2 regions of the Pseudomonas sp. GW-45 genome follow, and region 2 is predicted to be linked to the other one. Evidence: predicted binding sites of a transcription regulator. Region 2 holds the regulator's gene; the other holds the start of a gene.
What was found. Region 2 encodes sigma-54, which starts transcription at its own class of promoters, with help from an activator protein. Its sites were predicted from a motif close to ANTGGCATNNANNTTGCTNT; they were not measured.

Region 1 (5,216 bases), 1.4 Mb from region 2:
TACACGACAATAAGTGGTTCATACCGCCGCGTGCACACGGCTTGCAAGTTATGTCGATGGCCTTTCTGGTTGATGAAAATACTCCGGTAGTTTGGCGTGGGCCCATGGTTTCTGGCGCGTTGATGCAGTTGTTGACCCAATCCGCCTGGGATGAGCTGGACTATCTAGTGGTCGATATGCCGCCGGGCACCGGCGATATTCAGCTGACGCTCGCTCAGAAAGTCCCGGTCACCGGCGCTGTTATCGTGACAACCCCGCAGGATCTCGCACTGCTGGACGCCAAAAAGGGTATCGGCATGTTCGAGAAGGTGAATATTCCGGTGCTGGGCGTGGTCGAGAACATGGCGATTCACATTTGCTCCAATTGCGGTCATGCCGAACATTTGTTTGGCGAAGGCGGCGGAGAGCGTCTGGCTGAGGAGTATGGAGTTGATCTGCTGGCTTCCATGCCCTTGTCGATGATGATTCGGGAGCAGGCCGATAGCGGTAAACCGACGGTGATTGCTGAACCAGAATGCCAGATCAGTATGATCTATCAGGATATGGCTCGACATGTGGGCGCGCGCATCACTCAGCAGGCGGGCGCGCAGGGGATGCCAGAGATCAGCATCAGCGATGACTGATCGCGGTCTTTTGTAAGTACCCATAAACCGGTAACATGCAGGCTCTTTTTCGACCAGTTCAGGAAACATCATGAGCATCAAAGCCGACCGTTGGATCCGCAGAATGTCCCAAGAACACGGGATGATCGAACCTTTTGTTGAGCGCCAGGTGCGCGGTGATGAGGGCGATCGGGTGATATCTTATGGTGTTTCCAGCTACGGCTACGATGTGCGCTGCGCTGATGAGTTTAAAGTTTTCACCAACATCCACTCCGCTACCGTCGATCCCAAGAACTTCGATGAGAAGAGCTTTGTGGACGTAAAAGGCGATGTTTGCATTATTCCACCTAACTCTTTTGCTCTGGCCCGCACTGTTGAGTACTTCCGTATTCCGCGTGATGTTCTGACCATCTGCCTGGGCAAGAGCACTTATGCGCGCTGTGGCATTATCGTCAACGTCACGCCGCTGGAGCCTGAGTGGGAAGGGCACGTGACGTTGGAATTCTCCAACACCACCACCTTGCCGGCAAAGATCTACGCTAATGAAGGCGTGGCGCAGATGCTGTTCTTCGAATCCGATGAGTCTTGTGAAGTCTCCTATCGCGATCGTGGTGGTAAGTATCAAGGGCAGCGTGGTGTGACCTTGCCGCGGGCTTGATGGACTTTTGCGACAAAACTAAAACCGGCCATTGGCCGGTTTTTTTGTGGTCACTTTAATGTGATGGCAATTGCAGCGTTGCGCCACGCAGTAAAAAGCCAATCAGAGAGGCGTTGTCGTGGAACAACGCACCTCGATTGGCTTAATGCTATTACATCAGCTGATGTGCGCCACGGGAGGGCGCCGAGTATGGCCTTACAACGTTTTGGATACTGAGAAAGTGAAGTTCGAGTCGCAAGAGTCGGAACTGGTGTAGGCGCAGTCGTCACCCAAGTCGGTGTCGCTATACATCAGGTTAAGGTCAAGACCAAGAACCGTTTTGCCAATGCTGACAGCCCAGTCGCCGTACTCCTCGTCACCGCTGACGCCATCCAATGGATCCTTAGTGTCGGTCAGGCCGTAGTGCAGGCCCAGGCCCATATCCCAAGGCAGTGCGAAGCCATAATCAATATAGGTGTAGAGCGCGCTGCCTGGGTCATAAGCATATTTGGCGCCGAGTACAAAGCCATACAAACTCACGCTGGCGAGAGCTTCTTGTACGTCGATTGAGCTGTTGCCAGGATAAGTGTAAGTAGCCCATTGCAGGTCGTAACCGATATCGTCGGTAATAGCGCCGCCGTAGCCAGCGTAATAGTCAAATTCGACGCTGGAGCCACCGAAGTCCTCGGAGTCTACGTTAGAAGCCCAGGCACCAATATACAGGCCGCTTTCGTGAGCGATGTCCAGGCTGCCTTGTACTGCGCCAGCGCCATCAGTTTGTGACTGACCGCGCCAGATGTAATCAGTGGCAAGCGTCGCAGTCATGCTGGTGTCAAATTCGCCGAGGGCTGTATCGAACGCTTCAGCGTGTGCCATGTTGGCAAAAGACAAGGTGCTGGCGGTAGCAACGGCAACTGCAAGTTTCTTCATCATCGCGTGTTTCCCCAAATGTTTTGATTAAATGCGTTGGCAGTCCTCACATAGCATTTTGCTTGCCATCTTTTTAAATTCTTTTATTTTCAGTTGGTTATATGTTTTTTTAACAATGTTAAGTGGTTTTTTTGCGAGTGTGTGCTGTGCGCTTGCACTGTCGGGGTGCGCCAAAAACTGCCAATGACGCAAAGCGTGGCAGCGCAATGGCGCACTAATGGCCATATCGGAGCGTGGGGTTTTTTCTGGGGGGAAGACTGTGGGTAATACGACGATCTATTCGCTGGCCAAGGCCACCAACTGCTTGTGGCGGCGATAGCGCGCCAAACGATCAACCAGCGATTCGGGCAAAACCGTAGCCTCTGCGAAACCGGCGCGCAGGTAAAATGCGCTGAGCTCTGGGGCACAGAATAACCAGATGGGGCCGGTATATTGATTTCTAATTTGTGCTAGCAAAGAAGTGGCGTAGCCGCGCGTTCTGGACTGCGGAGCTACCAGCAGACTGGTTAGCCAGTGGCCGTTGGAAACAGGTTGCAGGCAGAGGCTACAGACGATCTGCCCATGCTCTTCACCCACCCACACAAGGTGCTGACTGTTGGCTTTGGTACCGCGTTGATGTTGGCGGTAGAAGCGGTTGACCAGTGGGTAGCGGTCGCTTGCTAATTGGCTGGTGCTGAGTGGCATGCTGGGTCTGGTCGCCGCGCGCTGGAAGATGAGTCACGCGCTATTGTCTCATACCGGCTCAATGCCTGGAATGTGGCGGGCTAGTCCGGCGATACTTGCTCAACAACATGGTGCCGATCAGCATCAGCAGAAAAATACCGAAAAGCGCTTGACCCAGAACGGCTGCTGTTGCGCCAAAGCCACCAAAAGTAAATACCGCAGCGGCGGTTGTCATGACGAAAAACGCGATTGCCCAGTTAAGCAAGGGGTGCCTCCTGAAGTGTGCGGTGCTACCGGACTGGCTACTCATACACTCGATCGCGCCGGGCAGGGTGGCTTCCTTTATGTGGAAGTAGATAGCCGGCTTTTGCTCCATGTTCATGTGTTGTCGTCCGTAATCGAAAGTAAAAGTGCGGTGGAGGTCCAGTAGAAAAAATTAAGCAAAAAAGTAGTGGTTTACAGACGCAGTGTTGGGCCGCGATCTGTAACAACACTGGTAGTTGCCCAGCGTGGCTCGTCCAGTGCAGACATGCGCCCTACCTTCAACTCGCTAGCGTTGATAGCGCGTACACCGGGCGTGTTGCGTGCTGTCGCGATGGCAACACGCTTGTCATTGGTGTGCAATACATTGCCACTTAAGTTCACTACGCCGTCCTGTGCTGCCACCCGAATGCTTATACCGTCCGTGTTACCATCCCACTGCAAACGAGACTGCAGAGTGGCCGTGAGAATGCGGTCATCATCAAAGGGTTGGCTCTGATCCTTGCGTTGCTCTGTGGGCATAGGACGGCTTTTGCTGTCGCTATCTTCCGCGTGAGCGGTAAGAGGCAGCAAACTAGCGAAGCTGATTGAGAGTGCAAGCAGAGCCGTGCGGTTGATGCTGTGCATGGGATCAATCTCCATTCAATGTCCGTATCAAGGCCGGCGATTTGGGCCATGACTTATTCATAGTGAGACAGAGCAACAGCTGTGCCAGTTATTTTTATAATTAAAATCCTTTATAATCAATAAGTTGAAAATATTTGTTGCGTGAGCCAAAGTGCAAGTTGCAAGATTGCCGCATTGGCGTCATGCAACTTGCACGAATACGCATTGACTAATACCTCATATCAAGTCTGGAGCAGACGAAAAAATGGAAGCAGCACAGACCAAAGGGCGGATTTTGTTGGTGGACGATGAGCCAGCAATCCTTAGAACCTTTCGTTATTGTCTTGAGGATGAGGGGTATCATGTTGCTACCGCAGCTACGGCTTTGCAGGCTGAGTCTGTGTTACACACCCAAGTATTCGACCTGTGCTTTCTCGATCTGCGCCTGGGTGAGGACAACGGTCTGGATGTGATGGCGAAGATGCGCGTAATAGCGCCATGGATGCGCGTAGTGATAGTCACCGCACATTCCGCAGTAGATACCGCCGTTGATGCTATGCAGGCCGGCGCCTCTGACTATCTAGTCAAGCCCTGCAGCCCAGACCAATTGCGTATGGCGGCGACCAAACAGCTTGAAATGCGACAGATGGCGGCGCGTCTGGAAGTACTGGAGGGCGAAGTAAAGCAAACGCACGCCAAGGTCGATTCACAAAGCCCAGCGATGATGGCGGTTTTGGAAACGGCGCGGCAGGTAGCGGTGACGGATGCCAATATTTTGATTCTGGGCGAGTCGGGTACCGGAAAAGGAGAGTTGTCTCGGGTTATTCATGGTTGGAGTAAGCGCGCCAAGAAAGGGTGCGTGACCATCAATTGCCCTTCGCTCACTGCTGAGCTGATGGAAAGCGAGCTGTTTGGTCACAGTAAGGGCGCCTTCACTGGGGCTAGTGAGAATACCCTAGGTCGAGTTAACCAAGCCGATGGTGGCACGCTTTTTCTTGATGAAATTGGCGACTTTCCACTGACTTTGCAGCCTAAGCTGTTACGTTTCATTCAAGATAAAGAATACGAGCGCGTTGGCGACCCGGTCACCCGCCGCGCCGATGTGCGTATTCTCGCAGCAACCAATCTGGATTTGGGCGAAATGGTCAAAAGTGGCCGCTTCCGCGAAGACCTACTCTACCGCTTGAACGTCATTACCTTGATGTTGCCGCCGCTGCGCGAACGACATGACGATATTATGACCCTGGCGGAACGCTTTCTAGCCAGTTTTGTAAAGGATTATGCTCGCCCAGCCACTGGCTTCAGCGGCGAGGCCCGAGACGCTATGTTGAGTTACAACTGGCCAGGTAATATCCGTGAGCTGCGCAACGTAATTGAGCGTGCCAGCATCATTTGTGGTGAAGAGCTGGTGCAAGTTGCTCACTTAGGGCTAAGTGCTGCTGAAGCCAACAGCGGCGCGCCCCGGGTCGGTTCCGAGCTGAGCCTTGAAGAGCTTGAGAAAGCCCACATTGCTGGGG
Region 2 (5,216 bases):
TGGCGTACATAATCTGCAGATCACCAGTAATGCCGGTGATTTGAGCTCCCTGTTGAAAGAAATGGGCACGGGTCTGTTAGTCACTGAGTTGATGGGGCAGGGCGTTAACGGGGTGACGGGTGATTACTCGCGCGGCGCTGGCGGCTTTTGGGTAGAGAACGGCGAAATACAATATGCGGTCAACGAAGTGACCATCGCCGGCAATCTGCGGGATATGTACGCCAATCTGCGCTGTGTGGGTAACGATCTGGAGCGACGCGGTAACTATCTGACCGGCAGCTGGTTGGTTGATGGTATGACGGTCGGAGGTGCTTAATTGGCCTCTGTAGAGCAGCTTGTAGCTGCTCTACTTCTACTCTCCTTCCCCGAAATAATCGTTGATCAACGCCACTAGCTCATTCATAGCTTGTTGGGCCTGCTCGCCTTCGCAGCTGATGCAGATTTCGCTGCCCTTACTGGCGGCCAGCATCATCACTTGCATGATGCTTTTACCATCCACTTGTACCGCCTCATTTTCGCCAACGCGCACCAAACAGTCATAGCGATTGGCAACGCCGACAAATTTAGCGGCCGCGCGGGCATGCAGGCCCAGTTTGTTGATAATTTCTATGCGCGTAGTCAGCATGTCAGGGCAGATCGCGATGGCGAATCAGCAGATTTGGCGTGCTTGGCGCTAATTCTTTGACCAAGCGTTCGGTGAGGTAGACCGAGCGATGGTGGCCTCCTGTACAGCCAATGGCGATGGTCATATAGCTGCGCTCGCCAGCGGCGTAGCGTGGTAGCCACTTTTTCAGAAACTGGCGGATGTCCTGAAACATTTCTTCGACGTCAGGCTGGCTGTCTAAATATTCGCGTACAGGTTGGTCGCGCCCGGAATAGGGACGTAGGTCAGCGCGCCAGTAAGGGTTGGGTAAACAGCGCACGTCGAAAATCAAATCTGCATCAGCGGGCACGCCACGTTTGAAGCCGAATGACTGAATCAATACCGACGGGGTGCTGCCTTGGCTGCCGAGTAGACGCTGCTTAATCTGATCGCGTAGCTGGTAGAGATTCAGGTGGCTGGTATCAATCTTCAAGGTAGCCAGATCGATGATCGGTTCAAGTATGCGCAGCTCTTGAGCGATAGCTTCTGCAAGGGAGCGCTCGCCGTCAGTCAGCGGGTGCTTGCGACGAGTCTCCGAGAAACGTTTGATAAGCACGTCATCGGTAGCTGCCAGAAACAGAACGTCGCAATTTACGCCGGCTTCGCGTACTTGTTTCAAGAGTTCAGGGAAGCGCTGTAGGTCGCTGGCTAAGTTGCGGGCATCGATACTGATAGCAATCGCCGGCAAGCTCAACTCGGCTTCGCTGGCCTGTCTTGCCAATTCCGGTAGCAGGCCTGCCGGTAGGTTATCAATGCAGTAGAAACCGTTGTCTTCCAAGAGATGCAGTGCGGTACTTTTACCTGACCCTGAGCGGCCACTGACGACGACGAGGCGCATTGGTTTCAGCCTCCATCTCCGGCCGCCATTACTTCATACAGGCTTTGGGCATCAGGTGCTGAGCGCAGTGCTTCGCGCAGGCTAGCCTGATCCAGTTTGCCTGCCAGCATTTTAAGTATCTGCAGGTGCTGGTCGGTTGCTTCCTGTGGGACCAAAAGAACGAAAATAAGGTCCACGGGCTGGCCGTCCAGCGCATCAAAATCGATTTTTCCATCCAGCTGCAGCAGTGCGCCAATTGCCTGGTGGCAATCGCCCAGGCGGCAATGGGGAATCGCAATGCCATTACCAAAACCAGTAGAACCGAGCTTTTCTCGGGCTATAAGGCTTTCATAAATGGCGTCTGGATCAAGGTTGGTGTGCTGAGCAACCAGCTTGCCGATCAATTCCAGCACACGTTTCTTGGATCCCCCCTGAACGCCCGAAAAGGTGCGGTCAGGGGTCAATATATGATCTATTTGCATGAGTATGCGGTGAGGTTCGCGTTAACGGTCATTGGCGCCCTGCAGGCGATCGATGTGTTTTTCTTTGTGCTTGATCAGTTGCCTATCGAGCTTGTCGGTGAGCTGATCAATCGCCGCGTACATGTCGGTACTTTCGGCCAGGGCGACGACTTCACCGCCGGCGACATGCAGGGTGGCTTCAGCTTTCTGTCGGAGTTTTTCTACTTCAAGGGTTACCTGGACGTTGGTGATTTTGTCAAAGTGCCGCTCCAGGCGGGCCATTTTTTCAGTGACGTGATCACGCAGTGCGTCAGTGATATCGAGTTGATGACCGCTAATATTCAATTGCATACGGCTTCTCCTGATTGGCTTGATGTTGCAGGGCAGCATGATGCCGCCCGGTGGTGCCATTGCTTAATTCTTGAAGGCTCAAACCAGCCTCTTGCGCTCGCTCGACGGTGCTATGTTGAGCGATTCGCGGTATTTCGCGATGGTCCGACGGGCCACCTCGATTCCTTGTTCTTCCAGTAAACCAGCGATCTTGCTATCGCTCAATGGTTTCTTTGGGTTTTCTGCTGCAACCAGTTTTTTAATCAGTGCGCGGATCGCCGTAGAGGAGAATTCTCCGCCCTCGCTTGTGCCCACATGGCTAGAAAAAAAGTACTTGAGTTCGAAGATACCACGCGGGGTGTGCATGAATTTCTGGGTGGTAACGCGCGAGATGGTCGACTCGTGCATACCAACGGCTTCAGCGATATCGTGCAGCACTAGAGGTTTCATGGCCTCTTCACCTTGCTCGAGAAAACCGCGCTGATGCTCAACGATCTGGGTAGCAACCTTCATCAGCGTTTCGTTGCGGCTCTGCAGGCTCTTAATAAACCATCGCGCCTCTTGCAGATTATTGCGCAGGTAGGTGTTGTCCTGGCTTGAGTCGGCGCGGCGCACCATGGAGGCATATTGGTTGTTAACTCTTACCTTCGGCACTGACTCCTGGTTTAGTTCAACCAGCCAGCGATTGTTATCCTTGCGCACGATTACATCGGGAATAACGTATTCCGGCTCGCCCGAGGCAATTTCGCCGCCAGGACGTGGATTTAGTGTCTGGATCAATGCAACCACATCGCGCAGTTGATCTTCCTTAAGCTTGCTGCGGCGCATCAGCTGGCTAAAATCCCGACTACCGAGCAGTTCAAGATGATCGCGGACCACCCGTGTTGCTTGTTCCAGCATGGGTGTATCGGCGGGTAATTGGCGAATCTGCAGCAGCAGACATTCGCTCAGATCACGCGCGCCGATGCCGACCGGCTCGAACTGCTGGATACGGTGCAGCACCATTTCCACCTCATCCATCTCCACGTCCATTTCGGGTGGCAGGGAAGCGAGGATGTCGTCCAGTGATTCTTCCAGATAACCGTCGGCGTTGATGCCATCAATCAATGCAATGGCAATTTCGTAATCGGTCTCCGACATAGGAATCAGATTGAGTTGCCATTCCAGGTGACTTTGCAACGTTTCGCCGGTGCCAGTGCGGGAGGTGTAGTCCCAGTCTTCTTCATCCTGGCTGGGCAAGGAGCTGGTTGAGCTTTGGTAAACGTCATCCCACTGTGTGTCGACCGGCAACTCATTAGGGATTTGCTCGTTCCAGTTGCCGTCTTCTTCAGGCTGGCTGTGCTGGTCTATGGCATCAAGAGTAACGGGTTCGGGGACGGTGACAGAGGATGGGTCGCTGTCGCTGTCTTTGCTCTCGGTATCGCTGGCGCTGTAGTCGTCATCGCCTTCGTCGGCCATCTCCAACATTGGATTGGCTTCCAGCGCTTCTTGCACCTCCTGTTGAAGGTCAAGACTGGAAAGCTGTAGCAGTCGGATGGCTTGCTGCAGCTGCGGTGTCATCGTCAGCTGCTGCCCCATCTTGAGGACGAGCGTGGGTTTCATTATTTGGCGAATTACCTTGTGCGCTTGGTCTAACCGTTATCGAGGCAGCTCTGGCTCATGTGGTCTTGTAGCATGCCTGAAACCAGTGTTGTTTTATAGCCGGAAGGCGTGGCCCAGATAGACATCCTTGACCGTTTGATCAGCCAGAACGGTTTCGGCGTCGCCTTCAGCAATGATAGTGCCTTCATTGACGATATAAGCCTTATCACAGATATCCAGCGTCTCGCGCACGTTGTGGTCGGTGATGAGCACACCTATGCCTTTATCTTTGAGGTGTTGGATGATCTGCTTGATGTCGCTGACCGAGATGGGGTCAACGCCGGCGAATGGCTCGTCCAGCAGGATAAAGCTAGGGTCGGTTGCCAGGGCGCGGGCGATTTCGGCCCGACGACGTTCGCCGCCGGACAGGCTCATGCCCAGGTTGTCGCGCAGGTGCTGGATATGAAACTCGCGCATCAGTGATTCCAGCTTGCCTTTGCGTGCCTCGGCATTAAGGTCTTTGCGGGTCTCGAGAATGGCCATGATGTTGTCGGCCACACTCAATTTGCGAAAGATGGACGCTTCCTGCGGTAGGTATCCGATGCCTTCACGAGCGCGCCCATGCATGGGCAGGGCGGTAATGTCAGTGTTGTCGATATGTACTTCGCCCTGATCGGATTTGACTAGACCCACAATCATATAGAAACAGGTGGTCTTGCCAGCACCGTTGGGTCCGAGTAGGCCAACCACTTCGCCGCTGTTGATCGAAATCGAAACATCCTTGACCACTTGGCGCGCTTTATAGGCTTTGGCCAAATTTCGAGCTTGTAATGTGCTCATGGCGCCGTTGACTCGCTCTCGCCATCAGCACTCTCAGTAGTGGCGTTGCCACGACTGCGAGGCTGAATGGTGATCTCGATACGGCCATCGCCGCCGCTATCTGCTCCAGTGGCACCGCTGCTGCTATTGCGCCCAGCGTCGACTACCTGGCCAGGAATGTCATAGCTGACGTAGTCGCCCTGGAAGGTATTGCCCGACTGCTCAAGAAAGGCTTTGTCGATCAGCACCACGCGCTCATCCGCAGCGTAGTACTCAATCGTCTGCGCGTGAGCTTTGACTGGCGGCTTGTTGGCCTCCGGCGTCTGCTGGTAGGTAGCTGGGCCGCCCTGGGTAACCATCTTGTTCAGCTCCCCGTTGGCGTCGCTAGTCAGGGTTACGCGAGTGCCGGCAAGGCGCATGGTGCCTTGAGTAATGATTACATTGCCGGTGTAGACAGCAGTATTACGCTTGTCGTCCAGCGTGGCAGTATTAGCTTGAATGCGAATTGGCTGGCTGCTGTCGCTGGGCAGGGCAAGCGCGGAAGCGGCTGGATACAGCATCAGCG

Region 1: a site for sigma-54 is predicted at 2,220-2,239, ahead of AC1XYH_RS05955 (TorF family putative porin). Genes of this name have one in related genera too.

The regions. Positions count from the first base shown of each region.
Region 1 covers NZ_CM167674.1:1,318,828-1,324,043, forward strand. The annotation lists gene apbC (iron-sulfur cluster carrier protein ApbC) at 1-623, shown strand, start outside; gene dcd (dCTP deaminase) at 694-1,260, shown strand; gene AC1XYH_RS05955 (TorF family putative porin) at 1,456-2,172, opposite strand; gene AC1XYH_RS05960 (GNAT family N-acetyltransferase) at 2,446-2,853, opposite strand; gene AC1XYH_RS05965 (DUF1328 domain-containing protein) at 2,912-3,214, opposite strand; gene AC1XYH_RS05970 (BON domain-containing protein) at 3,289-3,720, opposite strand; gene algB (sigma-54-dependent response regulator transcription factor AlgB) at 3,965-5,216, shown strand, end outside.
Region 2 covers NZ_CM167674.1:2,765,473-2,770,688, reverse strand. The annotation lists gene pmbA (metalloprotease PmbA) at 1-316, shown strand, start outside; gene AC1XYH_RS12805 (HPr family phosphocarrier protein) at 353-625, opposite strand; gene rapZ (RNase adapter RapZ) at 627-1,481, opposite strand; gene ptsN (PTS IIA-like nitrogen regulatory protein PtsN) at 1,487-1,942, opposite strand; gene hpf (ribosome hibernation-promoting factor, HPF/YfiA family) at 1,964-2,272, opposite strand; gene AC1XYH_RS12785 (RNA polymerase factor sigma-54) at 2,351-3,853, opposite strand; gene lptB (LPS export ABC transporter ATP-binding protein) at 3,947-4,672, opposite strand; gene lptA (lipopolysaccharide transport periplasmic protein LptA) at 4,669-5,216, opposite strand, start outside.